2 regions of the Bradyrhizobium sp. A5 genome follow, and region 1 is predicted to be linked to the other one. Evidence: riboswitches for the same ligand, from Rfam matches in the RefSeq annotation. Region 1 holds a riboswitch; the other holds the start of a gene.
What was found. Region 1 has a riboswitch for cobalamin ahead of WHZ77_RS22130 (DUF1636 family protein). Riboswitches for the same ligand answer to the same signal wherever they lie in the genome.

Region 1 (11,214 bases):
GATGACGCGCAATGCGGGGTCGTAGGGCTCGGTGATGAGACCTGCCCCGCTCGGCACCTCCCGCTTGCCCTCGCTCAGCACCATCCGCCACGGCGTCATGCGCAGCGCATGACCGCAGCCGGAGAATTGATGCAGCGTCGTGTGCAACATCTGTCCGAACGCGACGCCGACCAGGGCGCCATGCGGATAATGCCCGGGCCGCGACGCGGCCATCACGGGTGCCGGTTCGGCCCCGCCGCGCAACGTCTCGGGCAATGTCGCACCGGCCGCGATGTGGGCAGCCATGCGTCCTCGCCCCCCCTTCGCGCCGCCGGAGGCGATGAACCAAGATGCGAATGCGAGCGCGGTGCTCACGACCTCTCCACGCCCGACGGAACGGCCTGACCTCGCACCATCGGCCCGCACCAGCAGACGGCCGCCCCGGTCGCGTTCGATGCGCACGTCGGCGGAATCGCCGGCGAGCACGCGCGATCTTCCGTCATCGATGGCGAAACCGAATTTGGTGGGGAGTTCGAGCGCGCTGTTCGCGAGGGCTTCTTCGAGCTCGGCTGCAAGCGCCTGCGTCTCGTCGCCAACATTCCAGAACGGCGTCACCAGGATGTTGCGCCGGGCTTCGATGTCGGTGTCGGGGTCGAGCAGCCGCAGCAACGCAAGTCCATCGAGCAGCCGGCGATGGCCCTGTTCGGTGACGCCCCTGATCTGGAGATTGGCGCGGCTGGTCACGTCGATGAGGCCGTTGCCGTAACGCTCGGCGAGCTCGGCAAGACCGGCGACCTGCCCGGCTTCGAGACGACCGCCGAACGGACGCACACGGACCACGAGCCCGTCGCCCGATTGCATCGGGCGCAGCGCACCGGGACACCAGCCCTTCACCGAAGACGCGCTCATGACGCCTCCCGCAGTGCAGCCGCGATCGAATTGCGGCGCGTTCGCCAGAGCGAGGCTTCGTGCAGGCGCGCGAAGCAGGTCTCCATTGCTGCGAGCGCCGCCGGATTGTCACGGGTCATGAAGGCGCGAACATCGGCATCTCCGAGCGTCGCATCATAATAGAGATCGAACAGATGCGGCGGCACGGCATCGGCCAGATGGGCGAAAGCGGCCATGTGCTCCAGCGTTGCCGTGATCTCGGCGGCGCCCCGAAAACCGTGGCGCATCATGCCGGCGATCCAGCCCGGATTGGTCGCGCGCGCACGGACCACGCGGGAGATTTCCTCGGTCAGCGTCCGCGCGTGCGGCTGCTCGGGCCGCGTCGTATCGAGATGATAGAGCGACGGGGCTGTCCCGCCGAGATGCACGGCTGCCGCCGCAATGCCGGCTTCGTGTGCGGCATAGTCGGCGGCAAGCAGGAGATCCGTCTCCGGCAGATCCTGGACGTGGACGAAAGCATCGGCCGCGGCGAGCCGCTGTTCGATGCCGGCGCGATCGGAGCTGATCTCGCCATCGGCCGAGAACGCCCAGGACGATGCCGACAACCAAGCCTCGCCGGCTGCATCGCGCGTCTCGGGCGTGAAGGCATCGGGGATCGCCGAGAGACCGACGCCGTATTGTCCGGGGCGCGGCGCGAACACACGGGAGGCGCGGTGGCGATAGGGATTTTCATCGCCCTCGTCCTCGCGGCCTGCGAGCGCCTCGGCGGCGGCATCGAACAATTGCGCGAGGCCGGAGAAGACATCCCGGAACAGGCCGGACACACGCAGCGTCACGTCGATGCGGGGGCGACCGAGTTCGGCAGGCGCAATGATGTCGTAGCCGTTGACGCGGCCGGAGGCGTGGTCCCAGCGCGGCGCGAGACCCGCCAGATGCAGCGCCATGGCGAATTCCTCGCCCGCGGTGCGCATCGTCGCCGAGCCCCAGAGATCGACGACGAGGCCTTTCGGCCAGTCGCCGTGATCCTGCAGGTGACGGCGGAGCAATTCTTCCGCGAGCTTGATGCCTTGCGCATGCGCCGACGGCGTCGGCACGGCGCGCGGATCGACGGCAAAGAGATTACGCCCGGTCGGCAGCACGTCCTGGCGCCCGCGATAGGGCGAGCCCGACGGTCCCGGCGCCACGCGCTTGCCGGCCAGCGCGGCACGCAGCGCGTCCCGCTCCGCGTCGCCGCAAGCGCCGCGGCCGAACACATGCAGGCCGTCGCCGTACTGGCTTTCCTTGAGATCGCAGACGAAGCGATCGATCCGCGGGATCGCTTCGGCCGGCGCGGCCGAGGCATCCAGACCAAGATCGTCTTCGAGGCCGGCCACGCGCGCCTCGTCACGGATTGCGGCGATCAATCGCTGACGACGCGCGGGATCGAGACCATCGGCCGTCGAATATTCGTCGAGGAGCTGTTCGAGACGGCGGAGGCTCTCCGGCACCGCAGAGACTGCGAGCGGCGGCGGCAGATGGCCGATGGTGACGGCGCCGACGCGCCGCTTGGCCTGCGCGGCTTCGCCGGGATCATTGACGATGAAGGGATAGATGATTGGGAGATCGCCGATCAGGGCTTCCGGCCAGCAGGCCGACGAAAGCGCCACGGATTTTCCGGGCAGCCATTCCAGCGTGCCATGCGCGCCCATGTGAACGATCGCATCAACGCCCTGTTCGCGGAGCCAGAGATAGAACGCGACATAGGCGTGGCGCGGCGTGCGGGCGAGATCGTGATAGTCGTGATCCCGCGTGGCGGCATCGCCACGCTCGGGCTGGACCGCAATGATGGATCGGCCGCACGGGATCGCGGCGAAATGGAATGCGCCATCGCGGCAGCTCGGATCGTTCTCCGGCGCGCCCCAGGCTTTGGCGAGATCATCCTGCAGCGACCGCGGAAGACTCGCGAGCGCCGCGCTGCACTCGCCAACGCTCCAGGTCAAACTTCGCTGCAGCAATTCCTCGCCGAGCGCATGGACCGGCCCGACATCGAATCCGGTCTCTGCGAGATCGGACACCAGCGCCTCGACCGACGCCAGCGCATCGAGACCCACCGCATGCGCGATCTGGTGCGGGCGTCCCGGATAGTTCGACAGCACGATCGCCAGTCGTTTCTCGCTCGTCGGCGTCTCCGCCAGGTCGCACCAAGCGGCGACGCGCGCGGCAACAGCTTCCACGCCCTCGATATCGGCGCGATGGGCCAGGTGCGAGAATTGCAGATCGGGATCACGCTCCGCCGCAGATTTGAAACTCACCACACCGGCAAACAGGCGGCCGTCGACCTCGGGCAACACCACATGCATTGCAAGATCGCCCGGCGACAGGCCGCGCAGAGCGCTGTCCCAGTCCTCCCGCCGCGCCGTGGAGAGCGCAACCTGGAACACCGGACAGGAGGCCGCATCGAACGGCGTCGTGCCGTCGTCACCGAGCGCCGAGAACGCCGTCGCATTGACGATCGCGGCCGGCGGGCTTTGCGAGAGGTGAGAGCGCAGCCAATCCGCAACGCCCGGCGCCTTCAACGATGAGGCGAACGCGCCGTACGCGTCGAACCCCTTGTCGCGCAGCGCCGCGATCACAGCATCGACCGGGCCGGTATCCGCGGCGGTGAGATAGGAACGGTAGAACGTCACGAGCGCGCGGGGCTTGCCCTCGCTGATCAGCGGCGCTGCGATAACGCCGCGCACGGGATCGTAAAAGCCCATCTCGGGAACAGTGGTTTCGCCGACGACCGGTCCAGCATAGAGCCCCGAGGCCAGCGCAAGCTGCGCGATCGCGGCTTGGGCAGCTACGGGACCGCCCGTGTCGCAGAGTACCTTGAGCCGCCGCAGCGTCGAGACCGGCACGGTCGAATACGCATCGAGCCGCGCATCGTCGCGGCCATCGGCCGGCAGCACGGCCAGCACGATCCCGCGATCCTTCGCGAGTTGCTGAAGAGCCGCGAGCCCATACGACCAATAGGACTCGCCGCCGATGAGACGGACCAAAATGCCGCGCGCCTGCGCCAGCGTGCGCTCGACATAGGTGTCGACCGACAGCGGATGACGCAGCTCCGAAAGATTGGCGAGCCGCAGCGACGGCAGGCTGTCACGGCCACGCCGCCAGCCGGCCGCGAACGCGGCCAGATCGGAATCCGAATACGAGAGCACCACGAGATCGGCCGCGTCCTGGCCGATGTCCCTTGGCGTCGCAGTCTCCTCGAGACCGCGGCTCTCGCGGAAGACGACGTGCATCAGACACCAAGTCCCGCTTTGATCGCAGCCTCGTCGATATCGCCGTGCTCGCCGATCACCACGAGCTTCGACTGCCTGCTGCCCGCGCCCCAGGGCTTGTCGAACTGGTGGCGCACGCGTTCGCCGACCGCTTGCAGCAAAAGGCGCATCGGCTTGCCTTGCACGGCGATATAGCCCTTGACGCGCAGCACGTTCTGCTCGCGGGACAGACGCTGCACCGAGGCGACCAGAGCGTCGATGTCGGTGACCTCAGGAAGATCGATCACGACGGAGGCGAAATCATCATGCTCGTGATCCTCCTCGCCGTCATGATGCGAGGGGCGTGCGGAAAGATCATTCTCCGCGGCAGCGCCGAGACCGAGGATCACGCGCGCATCGATCGCGCCATCGGTGACGGAGAGCATCGGCACGCGGCGCGGCATCTCGGCCGTGATCAATGCCCTGGCGGCTTCAAGTCCCGCCGCGCCGGCAAGATCAGCCTTGGTCAGCAGCACGATGTCGGCGCAGGCGATCTGGTCCTCGAACACTTCCGACAACGGCGTCTCGTGATCGAGATTTTCGTCCGCCGCGCGCTGCGCTTCGACCGCATCCGGATCCGGTGCAAAACGACCCGCCGCCACGGCTTCGGCATCGGCCAGCGCAATCACGCCGTCGACGGTGATGCGCGAGCGGATCTCCGGCCAATCGAACGCCTTCAGCAGCGGCTTTGGCAGCGCCAGGCCCGAGGTCTCGATCAGGATGTGATCGGGCCGCACCGGCCGCGCCAGAAGCTTCTCCATGGTCGGAATGAAATCGTCGGCGACGGTGCAGCAGATGCAGCCATTGGCGAGCTCGATGATGTTGTCTTCCGGGCAATTGGCGTCTGCACAGGACTTCAGGATCTCACCGTCGACGCCCTCGCTGCCGAACTCGTTGACGAGCACGGCGAGCTTCCTGCCGTCAGGGTTTGCGAGCAGATGCTGGATCAGCGTCGTCTTGCCGGAGCCGAGGAAACCCGTGACCACCGTCACCGGAACCTTTGCGAGCGAATTCATTCGGCTGCCTCCGGCACGACGGCGATGGGGGGAATGCGCGCAAGCGACTGCTTGCGAAAGATTTCGGGGCGGCTGCGCCAAGGCACGAGACCGTCCGGCGCGGCCGCATAGGCAGCGACACCGGCGACCACGTCGTTCGCATGGGCTTCCGAGAGGCGGCCGTAAACGTAGGACCAACGGCCGGGCGCGCTGAGTGCGACCGAGCAACCCTGGCTGCATGCAGACAGGCATTCGACGGGAACCACCGAGACCCCGTCGGGCACGCCTGCGTCGAGGATCGCACCATGCAGGCGCTTGCCGGGCGTGGCCTCGCCCTCGCCAATCGTCTCGCCGGCGCGGCAGGTAATGCAGACGTAAAGTGTGACGGTCATCGCCTCTTCCAGGATAGTCAGCGGGAGGCGAAGAGGCAGACGGACCATTCCCCCGAAGGCCCGTTTTCCCCGTCGCGGAACACCCCGTCCGCCGGTCCAAAAATCGTCCGCGCTGGCAGGTCTCCCGGCTTGCGGAGCAGGGCTTTTGGCCCTTCGATCCCCGCCTTCCCGATCCCCTGGGGGATCAGTGGCTTCGGACATCTCTCCGGTCACGGTCGCGGGGGCGGCTGCAGTTTGAACCCGAATCTTGCAGATTCGGACCCTATCGCATTCCCTCTTCGCCTGTCATAGGACAGGAACCAACGCCGGGTCACCATTTGCCCCCGGCCGCCTCTTGTCAAGCCGAAGGACCGGTACGATGACGCCTGAACCGGATACCCAGACGGGTGAGCAAACCGACGCCCGGCACGCCCAAAAAATGGCGAAGAAGAAGGCCGCCCGCGACAAGATAATGGCGACCAAGAGCGGCGAAAAAGGCCTCATCATCGTCCACACCGGCGCCGGCAAGGGCAAGTCCTCCTCGGCCTTCGGCATGATCGTCCGCTGCGTTGCCCATGGCTTCCCCTGCGCGGTCGTGCAGTTCATCAAGGGGGCCTGGGACACCGGCGAACGGCGGCTGCTCACCGGCCATTTCGGCGACCTCTGCCAGTTCCACGCCATGGGCGAAGGATTCACCTGGGAGACGCAGGACCGCGCCCGCGACATCGCCGCCGCGCGTGCCGGCTGGGAGAAGGCCAAGGAGCTGATCCTCGATCCCAATTTGCGCATGGTCGTCCTCGACGAGATCAACATCGCGCTGCGCTACGACTATCTCGACATCGCCGAGGTCGTCGAACTCCTGACGACGCGGAAGCCGCCGATGACGCATGTCGTTTTGACCGGACGCAACGCCAAGGACGAGCTGATCGAGATCGCCGATCTCGTCACCGAGATGACGCTGGTCAAGCATCCCTTCCGCTCCGGCATCAAGGCGCAAGCCGGCGTCGAGTTCTGAAGACGATCGCGATGGCGCGCGCATTGATGATCCAGGGAGCCGGTTCGGACGTGGGCAAGTCGCTCATCGTCGCCGGCCTCGCGCGCGCTTTCACGCGGCGCGGCCTGCGCGTGCTGCCGTTCAAGCCGCAGAACATGTCGAACAACGCCGCCGTCACCGTCGATGGCGGCGAGATCGGGCGCGCCCAGGCGTTGCAGGCACTTGCCGCCGGCGTCGAGCCGCACACCGACATGAACCCGGTGCTGCTCAAGCCCGAGACCGATGTCGGCGCGCAAATCATCGTCCACGGAAAGCGCGTCGCGACTGCGCGTGCACGCGACTACGCGGCGATGAAGCCTTCGCTGATGGGCGCCGTGCTGGAAAGCTTCGAGCGGCTGAAGGCGCGCGCCGATCTCGTGCTGGTGGAAGGCGCCGGCAGCCCCGCCGAGGTGAACCTGCGAAGGGCCGACATCGCCAATATGGGCTTTGCGCGCAAGGCCGACGTTCCCGTCGTGCTGGTCGGCGATATCGATCGCGGCGGCGTGATCGCCCAGCTCGTCGGCATCAAGACGGTGATCGCCCCCGACGACGCCGCGATGATCCAGGGCTTTGTCATCAACAAGTTTCGCGGCGATCCCACGCTGTTCGACGACGGCTACAGGTTGATCGAGCAGACGACGGCCTGGCGCGGGTTTGGCGTGTTGCCCTGGTTCGCCCGCGCCGGCGAGTTGCCGGCCGAGGACGCACTCGGCCTCAGCGACGCGCGCAAGCCGGGCCAATGCAAGATCGCCTGCCTTGCGCTGTCGCGGATCGCCAATTTCGACGATCTCGATCCGCTCAAGCTCGAGCCCGGCGTCGATCTCATCATGGTCCGTCCAGGCGAAGCGATCCCCGGCGACGTCAGGCTCGTCATCATCCCGGGCTCGAAATCCACCCGCGGCGATCTCGCCTTCCTGCGCGCGCAGGGCTGGGACATCGATCTGCTCGCGCACCACCGTCGCGGCGGCCATGTGCTCGGCCTCTGCGGCGGCTATCAGATGCTCGGCCGCAGCGTCGCCGACCCCGATGGCATCGAAGGCCCCGCGGGCGACACGCCGGGCCTCGGGCTTCTGGACGTGGATACGGTGATGACCCCGCAAAAGACGCTGACGCGTGTCGCGGCCGTGCATGCCGCCACGGATCAGCCGATCGAGGCCTACGAGATCCACATCGGCCGCACCGACGGGCCCGATCGCGCGCGGCCCTTTGCTAGGCTCGCCGGTGCACCGGAAGGCGCGATCTCGCGCGATGGGCGCGTGCAGGGCAGCTATCTGCACGGTCTGTTCACGTCGGACGATTTCCGCAAGGCGTATCTCACCAAGCTCGACATTCCCGCCGGCGACGAGCCTTATCACGACAGGGTCGAGAGCGCGCTCGAGGCGCTGGCCGATCACATCGAACAGCATCTCGACGTCGAAGGCCTGCTTGCGCTAGCGCGCTAGCACCTCGGCAAGGCGCGTCCACTCGGCTTCGCTGCCGGGAAGCCCGAGGCGCAGCCATCCCGGCTCTCTCGCGAACACGCGCGACCAGATCTGGCTGCGCGCCAGCTTGTCCTGCGCAGCAAGCGCGTCGGGCGTCTCGTAGAGACGAAACAGCGGCGTGCCGCCGACGAGACGCCAGCCTTGCGACTGCGCCATGCCGTCGAGGCGAACACAGTCGTGCGCAAGTCGCGCGGACGTCGTCTCGGCCCAGGCATCATCGCGCAAAGCGCGGCAGCCGATCGAGATCGCAGCTCCCGAGACCGGCCATGGACCCGACATCGCAGCGAGCTTCTCGATGTCGGCCGCATCGCCGATGGCGAAGCCAAGCCGCAGGCCGGCGAGGCCATAAAACTTTCCGAACGAGCGCAGGATCAGCAGTCCCGGCCGAGCCGCTTCGGGCGCGAGCGACAGTTGCGGAACGGCGTCGGCAAAGCTTTCATCGATGACGAGACGGCCGACGCGCGGCAGCAGCGCGAGCAGATCCTTTGCGGGATGGCACCGGCCGTCGGGATTGTTCGGGTTGACGACGATCGCAACATCCGCGCCCGCCAGCGCGGCGAGCTCGCTGACCTCCTGCACGTCCCAGCCAGCGGCCGACAGCACGCCCGCATATTCATTGTAGGTCGGCGCGAGGATGCGGGCCCGGCCGGGTGGCGCCAGTTGCGGCAACAGTTGAATGGCAGCCTGCGCACCGCCCGTCGCCACGACCGGCGCGCTGGTGCGATAGGCGTGATGCGCCGCGTGGTGCAGGGCTTCGATTTCGGCGCGCGACGGCAATGCCTGCCAATGATGCGCGCTCACCTCGCCCACCGGATAAGGCAGCCGGTTGATCCCCGTCGAGAGATCGATCCAGTGCTCGGCGCGCCCGCCAAAACGCTGCTGGGCCAGATCGAGATTTCCACCGTGCTCGCGCATGCCCCGTTCTTTCACGCGAAGGCAAGGATCGCAAGCACGCCGGCGAGCAGCAGCATGGCACGGCGATAGACCGTCAGTCCCTCGCCGATATCGGCGGCGAGCGGATCGCGTGCGGCTTCGTTGAGCCAGGGCTCGTTGGTGGTGCTGCCGTGATAGATGCGGGGACCGCTGAGCCGCACGCCGAGCGCGCCCGCCATCGCCGCTTCCGGCCAGCCGGCATTGGGCGAGCGATGGCGGCGCGCATCGCGCGTCATGCACGACAGCGCCTCGGATCGCCTTGGGGCCAGCAGCACGAAGAGAAATCCGGTCAGGCGCGCTGGAATGAAATTGGCGACATCGTCGATGCGGGCCGCTGCCCAGCCGAAGGCTTCGTGCCGTTCGCTGCGATGGCCGATCATGGAGTCCAATGTGTTGATCGCCTTGTAGCCGAAAATCCCCGGCAAGCCGAACAGTGCGCCCCAGAACACCGGCGCCACGATGCCGTCGGAAGCGTTTTCGGCAAGGCTCTCGATCGCCGCACGCGCGATGCCGGCTTCATCGAGCGCCGCAGGATCGCGGCCGACGATACGCGAGACCGCGTCGCGCGCAGCGGCGATGTCCCCGGCGCGCAATGGCTTTGCGACTGCGGCCACATGGTCATGAAGCGAGCGTAGCGCGACCAGCGGCCAGGCAAGCACGCCGAGCAGGGCGATCTGCGCCAAGCCCCAAGGGAGCAACGACTGGAGCAGAGACTGAAGCGCCCAGCCGAGCGCCACCGACAGCGCGATGACCAGGAGCGCGCCGGCGATGCCGGCAGCACGGCGAAATGTCGGCGCATCGGATGGACGATTCCAGGCATTATCAATCGCGCCGATCAGCCGGCCGAGCCACGTCACGGGATGGCCGATCCGCGCGAACAGCCACAACGGCCAGCCCATCAGGGCATCCACCGCCATCGCCACCACCATCGCGCCCGCAAAGCCCACGCCTGCCTCCTGTCCCGCCCCTGTTGCGCAAAGCACGGGCCGAGCGCAAGCCCCCGGCCGCCTGATTTCGGCTTTGTCTTTGGCCGCGTTTGGTGATTAGTCAGGCCCCATAGGAGACCTTCATGGCCGTCATCTTGATCACGGGCGGAGCGCGATCGGGCAAGAGCAAGCGTGCAGAAATACGCACGCGCGCCTTCCCGGGGCAGCCCGTCTATGTCGCGACGGCTGAGGCGCTCGATGCCGAAATGGAGGCGCGTATCGCCACGCATCGCGCGCGCCGCGGAACCGACTGGATCGAGCGCGAGGTGCCGCTCGATCTCGTACCCGCGCTGGCCGCAAGCGATGGCGGCGGCGCCAGGCTCGTCGATTGCCTGACGCTATGGCTCTCCAACCTGATGCACGCCGAGCGCAACTGGGAGCGTGAGGTAACGGAGCTCGCCACCGCCCTGCCCCGCCTCAAGAGCCCCGTCGTCTTCGTGACCAACGAGGTCGGCCTCGGCATCGTCCCCGACAACGCGCTGGCGCGCAGCTATCGCGACGCCGCCGGAATCATGAACCAGACCATCGCGGCAATTGCCGACGAGGTTGAGTTCGTGGTCGCCGGCCTGCCGATGAAACTGAAATGATGCCTCGTGCCGATTTCTTGAAAGACGTCGTCGCCGATCTCAGGATGGCGGCTTCGTTCGTGACGATCCTCCCCGTCGCGTCGTCGAAGCCCGCGGCCGACGGCGCCGTCGCGCGCGCGACCTGGGCGCTGCCCGTCGCCGGACTGCTGGTCGGCCTTGCCGGCGCGTTGGTCTACAAGATCGCCAGCCGGTGCGGATTGACACCGAACCTTGCCGCCCTGCTCGCACTCGCGACGACCGTACTCATCACCGGCGCGCTGCACGAGGACGGGCTTGCCGACACCGCCGATGGGCTCGGCGGCGGCCGCACCCGCGCACGCAAGCTCGAGATCATGCGCGACAGCCGGATTGGTACCTATGGCACCTGCGCGCTGATCCTGTCGTTCGGCCTGCGCTGGAGCGCGCTCGCAACAATCGCCAATCCGTGGTTGGTCGCGCTCGCGCTGTGCGCCGCGCAAGCAGGCGCGCGCGCAGGCGTGCCGGCCTTCATGTCGCTGGTGCCCCCAGCGCGGCCCGATGGTCTGTCGGCGAGCGCAGGTGCGCCGCCGGGTCGCAGCGTCGCCATTGCGTTTGCGCTCGGCACGCTCGTACTCGCTCTCGCGCTCGGACCGGGCAAGGCCCTCGCCGGCCTGATCCTGCTGTCGCTCGCCGGCCTGCTGCTGGCGCGGCTTGCGATC
Region 2 (11,214 bases), 1.3 Mb from region 1:
TTTGCTTCTTCTCTCGACCCTCCAATCCAAGAGGGCGCAGGGAAGACCGGGTGCCGGCGGGCACCCGCGGTCCGCTGCGCGAAAAGCACACGCAGAGAAACCGCACAGCAGCATACAGGTGTCGCCGATCACTCGGCCTTCCCTGCGCGATGGTCGGACGGCTTATGCCGCGCTCTCCCGGGAGCCGAACTTTCCTTCTGGCCTCCCTCGCCCCGCGAATTGACGATGCCGTCCACCCGGTTGGGCTCGCGCACATCTCCGCAAAGGCTTGACCGTAGCAACGACGGCCAGGACCACACGGTTTTGCCGTACGCGCTCAGCGCCGCTCGTCCGCACGAAGCCTCGGGTTCACAGGGACTACCCGCCCTGCCCACGCCTCTCGCGCACGACGCTGCCGCGTCCACCGCAGGCCCGGCTCGCATATCGTGACAAGGATGAGCCGGGATGAGCGGCATATACGACAATTCCGAATTTCGGTAAAGTGGAATATTTTCGACGGAAGGGATTGACGGCAATTCAGGTGTTTTGCCCGGCGGGTAACGGGCCATGTTCAGGCTACCCTGCCCTGCGTCACGCGGCATTGGGCTCCGGCCGCAGGATCACACAATCGGGCGCCGCACCGTTGCAGCATGTCGTCTCGCAGCCACTCACCAGCGACGCCACCGTCGCCTCCAGCGCACGCAACTCTGCGATCTTCCGCCTGATCAATCCGAGATGCGTCTCCGCGAAGGTCTTCGTTTCGCTACAGGGCAATCGCTTCTGAACCGACGCGAGCAGTTCGCGCGTCTCGTCGATCGAAAAATCCAGCTCGCGGCAGTGCCGGATCAGATTGAGCGCTTTCAGATCGTCACCGCATAGATGCGCTGGCCACCTTGCCGCGCCGGCGGCGCCATAAGACCGATGCTTTCGTAATAGCGGATGGCGGGGACCGAAACGCCGGCCGTGCTGGCGAGGACGCCAATTCTCATGGAAGCTCTCACTTTTCGCTTGAACCTCAAGTGGCTTGAGGGCGTAGCGATCCGGTCCACGACGCACAAGCATGAGGAGAATCACATGAGCGTTATTGGACCGTCCTGCAACATTCCGTCCGAAACCTCGCCAGGATGCGGCTGCGCGGCCAGGACCGAGCAAGGCGGCGGCAAGGCCGCGGGCACCGCCGTCGCAACCGCAATGGTCGCCGCGGCCTGCACGGCGTGCTGTGTGCTGCCCTTCACATTGCCTGCCGTCGTACTCGCGAGTGCAGGAAGCCTGATCGCGGTGCTCGACCACGCGCACGGGCTGATGACGAAGCTGTCGATTGCCGTGGTGCTCTGCGCCTGGGGCTGGATCGTGTGGCGGGCGCGGACGACGGGCCTGAAAATTCGAACGTCGGTGCTGGCGGCGATGTGCGCCGCCACCGTGCTGACAGCAACGGCGGCGCTGTGGCCCGTGATGGAGCCCGCCGTCTTCCACGCCCTCGGGGTCGCCAAGAAGCCGAAGCCGCCGGCTAGCTGATGGACGCCCTGGCGATCTTCGGGCTGCTGTCGGTCAGCGCGATGCTGCTGTTCTACGCGCTCGAGCCGCGCGGGCCGCACTATGTGCTGGCCTTCGCGGCGGCGTGCGCGCTGAGCGGGATTTACGGCTTTCTCCAGGGTGCCTGGCCGTTCGGGTTTGTCGAGACGGTCTGGACGACCGTCGCCTTGCGGCGGTGGGTCAAGGTCCGGTCATCGCAATGACCGGACTTGAACCACGGAGGCGCCTTACGCGTTCCGCATCGCACGGCCGAACGGATCGACCAGGCGGACGATCTCGCAGACGGCGACGAGGCCGGCGAGCCAGACGGCGCTGGTCAGGCCAATGCGCGTCACGATGGCGGTGGTGAAGGCGCCCTCGCCGCCGAGGAACGGCGTCGCGGCAAGCAGCGCAAGCTCATAGACCGCATAGGCGGCGACCAGCGCGAGCGCCAGCATCAGCGGCGTGCGGCCCTGCGGCAGCATGCGGAGGATGCTCGACGCAGCCGTGGTCGCGAGAAGCGCAGCCGCGCCGATGACAAGGCCCCAGGCGATGGTGCTGCCATCGATGGGATAGTGCAGCACGCCAAAGCCGATGCTCTGGTTCACGAGCCAGGCGCCGGTGACGACGAGCAGCGCCGGACGCAGCGGCAGCATCGCCGCGGCGACGACGGCGAAAGCCGCGAACGGCGTGGCACAGGCGAACGCGAAGCTTGCCAGCGCGCATGACAGTGTCAGCAGCACAAAGCCGAACATCGGCGCAAGGCGCGGCGCAACCGGATGAAGCCGCAGACGGTCGCCGTGAGACGGCAGGATGTCGAGAACCATGGATGATCTCCTTCTGTTTGAACTCTAGTACATTTGATGGAATATGACAGCCCCACCCGAGGTCAGAACGTGGCGCCGGCCTTGAGCAGGTAAGTGCGGCCGGGCAGCGGATACGCGCTGAAGCGGCCGTCAGTGAAGGTGCTTGCGATCGCATAGTCGTAGTAGAGCGCGTTCAGCACATTGTTGGCGCTCAGCGACCAGAAATAGCGCTCGTACTGTCCGCTGAGCTTGAGGTCGATCGTGCCGTTGGCAGGAATCGGCTTCTGGGTTCCGGCCTGGTCGTTGTCCATGCGCCGCTCGCTCCAGAACCGCGCGGTGGCATCGAGCACCACATAGTTCTGCCAGATGTTCCAGGTGACACCCGCACTGGCGGTGTAGCGCGACACCAGCGGCACGTCGTTGCCGGCCCATACGCCTTCGCGGAACACGGCCCGCGTGACCGCCATGGCGGAACGCAGCAGCAGGGCATCGTTGACGCGATAGGACAGACTAGTCTCCGAGCCGTAGCGGCGGGTCGGATCGAGATTGGTGTTGTAGAACAGGATGGGGTTGAAATGGATCTCGTTGCTAAGGTCCATCAGATAGAGACTGCTCTGCAATTGCAGCCCGCCTGCCTTGATGCGCAGCCCGCCCTCGACATCCTGCGAGGTCTGGGTCTTGAGCTGGAACGTCTGCGGGATCGCAGCAAAGCTGAAGGGGTCGAACGACGGACCTGACGACACGCGCTCGTCGACGTCGGGCGTGCGGAACGCGCGCGCGGCACGGCCGAACAACGAGACCGTGTCGTTGAGGCGATGCTCGGCACCGAGATGCAGCGCGTATTGGGTCTCATTGCTGCTGAGCGGGAGCGCGCCGACGTCGGCGTTGAACGGGGCTGCCGGATCGAACTTGTCGCGGGCCGAAAGGCTGACGTTCTGCACCCGCGCGCCGAAGGACAATTCGGTGGTCGGCGCCACGCCCAGTGTGTGCTGGAAATAGCCCGCAACCGTCTGCTGCCTGAGGTCGTAATTGTGCCAGGACGCGAGCCCCTGCCCGGCACCGCGGTTCTGCTGAAAGCTCGCATCGTAATAGTCGATGCCGGTCAACAGCTGCGACGGCAATCCCAGCAGCAGGCTCTTCACGCTGAGCCGCGGCGTGATCGACCAGGTCCTCAGATCCGCGTCGACATAGGTCGACGTGAAGAACGCGGGCACCGGCGCTGGGCTTGCAAAGAACGCGCTCTGCTGCTTCTTGTCGCGCACGCCGCCATCGACGATGAGATCGACGCCGTTGACCAGGGTCTTGGTGAAGCCCGCGGTGGTGCTGAAGCCTTGCTGGTTGGCGTAGTTGAAGGGGGTGCTGGTCCCCCTTCGGTTGCTGGCGAGTTCGTCGACGCCGATGGAGGGATCGACGGTGCGGCCGCCCGGCAACCGCAGTTCCTGATCGTCGCCTGTCACGGTCAGGAAAGCGGTCAGGCCTGATGTCGTGTAATTGAGATTGCCGACGCCGTTCTTCTGGACATAGCGATTGTTGTCGCGGTAGCCGTCGGTGCTGACGGCATTGCCGTAGAACGAAGTCGACCACGGCCCGGAATTGAGCGACGTCGAGAAATTGCCAAGCCTGGCGTTGAACGAGCCGAAGCCGGCCTCGATGCGCGCGGCCACCGGCGGTCCGTCGACGCCGTTTCTGGTGACGATGTTGATCACGCCGCCGACCGCATTGTCGCCGTAGAGCACCGCGCCGGAATTGCCGCGCGTGATCTCGACGCGCTCGATCGAATTGAGCGGGATGGTGGAGAGGTCCACCTGCGCCATGTCGATGTCGTTCAGCCGCCGGCCGTTGACCAGCACCAGCGTGTTGGCGGTGGCAAAGGCGCCGAAGCCGCGCAAATCGACGCCGGTCTTCGCGGCGACCGGGCCGCCGTAGAGCGTCGTGATCTGGGCGCCCGGGACTTGCACCGCAATGATCTCGGCGAGCGTCTGCGACGGCGCATGCGCGATGTCCGCCGCCGTGATTACGGTCGTGGCGGCCCCGACAATGCCGCCGGTGCCGGCGACGGCCTCACTGGCGGCACCGGAGGAACCGGCTGCCGGCGCTCCGCTCCGGGCGGCATTCGCGGGCGCGCGCCGCGTCGTGTCGCCGTCGCCAGTGGCCCGGGCGCGCGTGCGGTTCGGATCGTCGGGCCTGGTAACTTCGATCGGCGGCAACTGCTCGGCGACGGCTTGCTGCGCGCGGGCGAGCGATGGATCGAGCGAATAAAGGGAAGTGGTCGCGAACAGGCCGGCGCTGAGGCGCCTGGCGGCAGAGACAATACGGGACACAGTTGTAACCTCGGTGTGACGTCAGTGGCACGTCACAGCGAACGAGGTTTCACCGCGGAGCGATGGATTGCTCCGATGAAGCCAATGTCTGTACTCCCCGACCGACATCTTCGCGTGTGACCACGGCTGACGGCAGGTCTCCTGGCTCGCGGGTCGTTACCTCTGCGTCGCCTTCCCGGGACCGAGATTCCCAGTGGCACATGACGAGAGATTCACCGCTTACAGTTGCGGGGGCAGCCATGGCATTGAGACAATCCCGGAGTTGGGACATTCCCGCACCACGTTCCCTTTTGATCTCCGTGAGGAGAACCGTCACGTAGCAATCTACGGGCCGGGCAAGCGGGGAGTCAATTGGCCGATTGCGTAAGCACCGAAGTCCCGCACCGAAGATTGAGCTGGCGCAATCAGGCCGGTTCGGTTTCGAGGCGCGTCCGCACCATCGCCCGCTCGCCGGCATCGACGAGTTGACCGATGCCGGTACGGCCCGTCAGCGCGCAGCGGATGATCTTCTCGGCGACCGACCTGCGGAAGCCATGGTCCTCGCCAGCGGGGCGATTGCGGCAGACCCGGTCCAGCGCCAGCTTCATGTTGATCCGTGTGCGGGTGTCGAAATGTTCGCTGATCATTCGCACGGCCTCGATGCGTTGATGTCGAGGCAGAAACGCCCGGGCGTCGCCCGGGTTCCAAAACGGGATCAGCCCTTAAACGGGCGCGCTACGCTCGCCCTCTTGACCGCTGGGCCTTGGGATTGGGCCACGGCCACGTCGTGCGTCGGGATGTCAGCGCGCTTGATCGGCATCAGCTGCCCGGAAGCGGAGATGATGGCGGTCTCCTCGCGGCGGCAGCGCGGGCACATGAAGCGGACCTCGTGCGGGGATGCCGACCAGCTGGCGCGTTTCACATTGGCCGCCATCGGCCAGGCCTCGCAATGCGAGCACGACACCAGAAACCGACCGGGATCGAGCATCCCCATTCCATTGGACTCCGTGTCCTGCCTGCCTGTTCTAATGATGATCCGACGCAATCGTTCCGGTGCCGGGGCACCGTCAGTCCTGCCCCGGGGAATCGAGGCGGCTCAGCGCGCACCCTTGAGCGTGCAGGACGTCGAGCAGGTGACGGTGTTGCCGTGGTCGCACGCCTTGCAGGCCGCAACGCATTGATTGATGTCGCGGGGATTGTAGGAGCTGTAGGTCCGCATCGCGCAGACCGGGGTCGAGCCGGTGATGTCCTGCTCCTGGTTGCAGGCCGCTGTCATCAGCGCGAGGATGATCACCGCAAGGAGGCGCATGGGATTGCCCTATCAGGCACGATTGAACGACATTCCCGAGGGGCGTTGCATCGCAACGAGCCGCGGCATTCCCACAACGGACAAACGCAGCAAGCGTCTCCGCGCGTCAAGAATGCGCGCCAAACGTTAAGAACGGCTTTCAGCTGCGCGGCCCCGTAATGGTTCCACGCATCATGCAGCGGTTTGCATGTCCGAGGCTTACGTTAAGCTCGACCTCAAGCCGCAGTCTTGGTTGCAGCAGTCTTGGTCGCAATCGCCTGCCGCATATCGAGCGCCAGCTGGCGATACTGCTCCGCCAGCTTCAGATAGAACTCGCGCTTGGTGCTGTCGGTGGCGAGCTTGGTGATCAGCTCGCATTCGGCGGTGAGCGTCTCGAACCGTTCCAGCCTGTCCTCAAGATCTGTCATCGGCGTATCCCCATCAAACGCCTCACGGACAGCAAACCTAAGCCCGGGAAATAGGTCACGGCGAACATCGTTATGGGGTAGCATCAATTTTCGTCGGCGCAGAGACGGCCGTCTACTTCTGCTCCATTCGCCAGGCGCCGTCCCACGCCAGGTCCGGCGGATCGGTCTCGAACTGCGCGATGCGGGCGAGCAGCGTGCGCGAAGGGCCGTCGCCGGGCACGGCTTCGAGCGCCGCGTTGAACGCGGCGCGAGCCTCGTCGAAGCGGCGGGCGCGATAGGCGGCGAGGCCTTCGGCATAGCGCGCGCGCAGGCTCTCCTGCGGGACGCTCAGCCCGTGCGCCTTGCTCATCACTTCGAAAATGGCTTGCGGCACGCTCTGGCCTGCGACCGTCAGGCGATCGATCTCGCGCAGCTCGCAAGCCGCGCCGATTGCATCCGCCGTCGCCTGCGCAATCAGGATGCGCGTGCCATAAGTCTTGTTGACGGCTTCCAGGCGCGAGGCGAGGTTCACGGCGTCGCCCATCACCGTAAAACTCATCATCAGCTCGGAGCCGATGCTGCCGGTCAGGACCTCGCCGGTGGCGATGCCGATCCTCAAGTCGCACGGGGCCGGCATGGCGCGGATGCCGAGCAGGTCCGGCAATTGCTTCTGCAGAGCGGGCACCTGGTCGGCCATGTCGATGGCGGCGAAGCAGGCGAGCAGCGCGGGCTCGCCCTCCTCGATGAAGGGCGGGCCCCAATAGGCCATGATGGCGTCGCCGATATATTTGTCGATGACGCCGCGGTTGCTCCGGATCGGAGCGGACATCACGGTGAAATAATGATTCATCACCTTGACGAGGCCGCGCGGGGTCATGCCCTCGCTCATCGCGGTGAAGCCGCTCATGTCGGAGAACATGATGGTCATGACCCGACGCTGGCCGTCGACGTCGACCTCCGGCCGGTCGATCAGCCCCTGCGCCACCTTGGGATCAATGTAGCGGCCAAAGGTCTCGCGGATGCGCTCGTTCTGGCGCAGCTGCTCGATCATGCGGTTGAAGGCGGCGGCGAGCTCGCCGATCTCGTCCTTGGTCGAGACGGTGATGGTCTTGTCGAAGCGGCCCGCCTCGACCTCGCGGGTGCCGGCGAGCAAGAGTCGTACCGGCCGCGTGATGCCGCTGGAGACAAGCAGTGCGAAGGCAAATCCGACCACCGCCGCGAGGATGGTGACGATACCAGAAATGATGATCGCCTGCCGCTGGCGACCGATCACCTGCGATGTGCTGGCGAAGACTTGCCTGAGCATGTCGGCACGGATCGCGTCGATCTTCTGGTTGAACTGGTCGCGTATGGTGTCGAGACGCTCCAGCGTACCGCGCGCTTCGGTCATCTCCTTGGCGTCGACCTGCTTCAGCAGCCGGGAGTGGTCCTCGTTCATCGCCTGCCGCAGCTCGGTGAGCGCGGTTTCGATGCGGGTCTCGATCCGCGCCAGAGCGGCATTGTCGGACGGCGTCCTGCTGTCATCGATGATGGCGTTGATCAGCTTGCGCGCGGCTTCGGCCTCCTCGTCGATCCTCCGGTCCGCTTCCTCGAACTCGCGCAGACGCGCCGCATAGGCCTCCTCCTCCGAGGAGGCCTGCATCTTCATCATGATCATCCGCCGCAGCGCCACCGACCGCTCCAGCGAGCGGATGTTGGCGCGCGCCAGATGCCCGTAGGCCGGGATGTAGCGGTCGGTCAGCTCGTCGAGGAGGACACCGACCTGGCTCGACATCACCATCGACAGGATCGAGGTGACGAGCATCAGGACGATCAATCCGAGGGCGATGCCGACGATCTTGCGCCGGATCGACTGGTTGAAAAGCGGCATGAGGCGGGGCAAACGCTGAAAGGAGGGTCCAGGGAACTCATTACACCGGATTTCGCCGCGGGAACACGCGCAATCTGGTCATTCGCGGCGCTGCGGGCAGTGCGCAACCGTCGCGCGAGCCCCATTCGGTTAACAAAGGTTAAATCACTGCCTTTTCCGATTTCGGAAGTTCCAGAGTTCCCATCGGTATTTTGCCGCATTGTTGCGGGAGCGTGAGGAATGCGAAACGATGTCGTGGCATCGTCTGGTTGCCGTGTTTGATTCTCGATCCGCATGTCGTCGCGGACTTTGGTTTGTACTGGTTTCGCAGGGGGACCACGCAATGAACCAGTGCCTACGCTCGCTCGCGTGTGTCGTTGCAGTGGCCGCGATGGCCCTCCTTCCCGCCGAGCTGGCGGCGAAGAGCAGTCACAAATCGTCCGCGTCGAAGAAGACGCATGAGGCGAAAGCCGGCAAGCAGCGTCACGCTGCGGCGAAGTCGCGCCATGGCAAGCATGCCGAGGCCAAGCGCAAGTCGAAGAGCGACGACAAGGCCTCGGACAAGCCGGCGGCGCCGCCGCTGACCGGCGACCTCGCCGCGCTGAAGGACGCGATCGACCTTGCGCGCAAGGGTAAGACCGACGACGCGAGCGCGGCGCGCGACCGCATTGCCGATCCCGCCGGGGCGAAGCTCGCCGACTGGTTCATCCTGCGCCATTCCGAGAGCACCGCGAATTTCAAGCGCTACGCGGCCTTTCTCGCCGCCAATCCGGACTGGCCGAGCAGCGCCCTGCTCCGCCGCCGCGCCGAGGCGCGGCTGTGGCAGGAGAAGAGCGATGCGGCCACCGTGCACAAATTCACCATGGACCGGCCGACCAGCGCCAAGGGCAAGTTCGCGCTCGCCCGCGTGCTGCTCGCTGAAGGTGACAGCGACAGAGCCGCGCGTCTCGTCCGCGAGGCCTGGCGCACCGACGAGTTGTCGGAGCGCAGCGAGGAGGATTCTTACGAAGCGTTCCGCGACCTGCTGACTGCCGACGACCATCGCGCCCGCATGGACAAGCGCCTCGGCGCCAAGGACTATGCCGGTGCGCGGCGCGCCGCAAAACGGCTCGGCGAGGATGCGCTCGCGATCGTCAAGGCCTGCGCCGCGGTCACCGGCAAGGCCAGCAAGGCCAAGGACTATCTCGAGGACGTCTCGGCCGATGCGCGCCGCGATCTCGGCTACGTGCTGTGCCGCGCGCAATGGCACCTCCAGAACGACCGCATCGACGACGCCGCCGAGGTGATCCTGGCCGCAGCGCCCGACACGATGGCGGCGCAGGACACCGACGCCTGGTGGCGCGAGCGCCGCCTGCTCGCGCGCAAACTGCTCGACCAGGGCAAGTCCAGGACGGCTTACGACGTGGTACGCACGGCGGCCGTGCCGGCGATGGAGGTCTACCGGGTCGACCATCACTTCATGTGCGGCTGGATCGCGCTGCGCTTTCTCGACGATCCCAGAACGGCGATGGTGCACTTTGCCGCGATCGACGAAGGCTCCGCCAATCCGCTCGCGCTGTCGCGCGCGCATTACTGGCGCGGCCGCGCGGCCGAGGCGATGAATGCAACGGCAGATGCGCGCCTGAGCTATCAGGCCGCGGCGCGCTATCCGACCGCCTATTACGGCCAGCTGGCCCGCGCGAAGCTTGGCCTCGACCGCATCGAGCTACGTCCGCCCTCGCCCGTCCTGGCCGCGGCCGACACCCCGCCCTCGGACGAGCGCGTGCGCGCCGCCGAGATGCTCTACGGCATCGGCGAGCGCGACATGGTGTTCTATTACGCCGAGGATTTCGCCAAGGAGAGCACCGACGTCGCGGCGCTCCAAGCGCTCGGCGAGCTCGCCAGCCGGCGCAACGATGCACGCGTGATGCTGGAGGTCGGCAAGTCGGCGCTGGCGCGCGGGCTGGCGCTCGACCATTACGCCTTCCCGACCATCGGCATCCCCGAGCACAAGCAGGTCGCGCCCGCGATCGAGACCAGCGTGATCTATTCGGTGGCGCGCACCGAAAGCTCGTTCGACCAGCGCGACAAGTCGCCCGCCAATGCCGTCGGCCTGATGCAGGTGACGCCGGAAGCGGGCCGCGATACCGCAAAGCGCTTCGGCCTGACCTATGACTGGGACAAGATGGTCTCCGATCCCGTCTACAACACCCAGATGGGCGCGGCCGAGCTGAGCGCGCTCCTGTCGGAATATCGCGGCAACCAGATCATGACCTTCGCCGGCTACAATGCCGGCCGCGGCCGCGTGCGCGAATGGGTGCAGGCGCGCGGCGACCCCAGGGATCCCAAGGTCGATCCGGTCGACTGGGTCGAGCGCATCCCGCTGTCGGAGACGCGCAACTACGTCCAGCGCGTGATCGAGAACGTGCTGGTCTACCGGGCGCGGTTCGAAGGCAGCGGCGTGGTCGCCGGCAAGAGCGACCAGCGCGTGGTGACGAAGGATGCCGCTGCTGTCGCTACGCCGGTAGGGTTTGTCGGATCGGAGTAGGCGCAGGAGCGCCCGCGCCTCAATCCACCTTGATGTTCGCCGCCTTGATGATCGGCCACCATTTGGCGATCTCGGCCTTCTGGCGCGTGCCGAGCGCTTCGGGGGTGAGCTGGTTCTGCGGGGTCATCTCCAGGCCCTGGCTTTCGAGCTGCTTCTTCACGGCGGGATCGTTCAGCGCCTCCACGGCGGCCGCATTGAGCTTGCTGACGATCTCCTTCGGCGTGCCCTTGGGCACCCACAGGCCCGACCAAAGCGTCATGTTGAAGCCCTTCAGCCCCGCCTGCTCCGCAGTTGGAATGTCAGGCGCCGAGGCCAGGCGCTTGTCGTCGGTGATGGCGTAGGCGCGGATGGTGCCGGCGCGGACCTGGTTGATGGAGTTGGAGGTCTGGTCGATGATGACGTCGATCTGGCCGGCGATGAGGTCGTTCAGCGCAGGCGCAGTGCCGCGATACGGCACGTATTGCAACTTGACGCCGGAGACGCTCTCGAAATAGACGCCGGCGATGTGGCTGCCGGAGCCTGCGCCGGCAGTGCCTGCGGTCGGCG

Region 2: linked by a shared signal. The riboswitch ahead of WHZ77_RS16000 (TonB-dependent receptor) and the one ahead of WHZ77_RS22130 (DUF1636 family protein) in region 1 are both predicted to bind cobalamin.

What each region holds. Positions count from the first base shown of each region.
Region 1 is NZ_CP148990.1:4,591,893-4,603,106, forward strand. It holds gene cobG (precorrin-3B synthase) at 1-888, opposite strand, end outside; gene cobN (cobaltochelatase subunit CobN) at 885-4,133, opposite strand; gene cobW (cobalamin biosynthesis protein CobW) at 4,133-5,167, opposite strand; gene WHZ77_RS22130 (DUF1636 family protein) at 5,164-5,538, opposite strand; cobalamin riboswitch at 5,635-5,857, opposite strand; gene cobO (cob(I)yrinic acid a,c-diamide adenosyltransferase) at 5,897-6,532, shown strand; gene WHZ77_RS22140 (cobyric acid synthase) at 6,544-7,992, shown strand; gene cobD (threonine-phosphate decarboxylase CobD) at 7,981-8,946, opposite strand; gene cbiB (adenosylcobinamide-phosphate synthase CbiB) at 8,958-9,911, opposite strand; gene cobU (bifunctional adenosylcobinamide kinase/adenosylcobinamide-phosphate guanylyltransferase) at 10,034-10,537, shown strand; gene cobS (adenosylcobinamide-GDP ribazoletransferase) at 10,534-11,214, shown strand, end outside.
Region 2 is NZ_CP148990.1:3,341,371-3,352,584, reverse strand. It holds gene WHZ77_RS16025 (MerR family DNA-binding protein) at 571-795, opposite strand; gene WHZ77_RS16020 (MerR family DNA-binding transcriptional regulator) at 840-968, opposite strand; gene WHZ77_RS16015 (hypothetical protein) at 1,054-1,494, shown strand; gene WHZ77_RS16010 (hypothetical protein) at 1,494-1,715, shown strand; gene WHZ77_RS16005 (hypothetical protein) at 1,740-2,318, opposite strand; gene WHZ77_RS16000 (TonB-dependent receptor) at 2,381-4,618, opposite strand; cobalamin riboswitch at 4,732-4,947, opposite strand; gene WHZ77_RS15995 (hypothetical protein) at 5,023-5,244, opposite strand; gene WHZ77_RS15990 (hypothetical protein) at 5,313-5,591, opposite strand; gene WHZ77_RS15985 (hypothetical protein) at 5,694-5,906, opposite strand; gene WHZ77_RS15980 (hypothetical protein) at 6,122-6,313, opposite strand; gene WHZ77_RS15975 (adenylate/guanylate cyclase domain-containing protein) at 6,426-8,162, opposite strand; gene WHZ77_RS15970 (transglycosylase SLT domain-containing protein) at 8,485-10,668, shown strand; gene WHZ77_RS15965 (tripartite tricarboxylate transporter substrate binding protein BugD) at 10,688-11,214, opposite strand, start outside.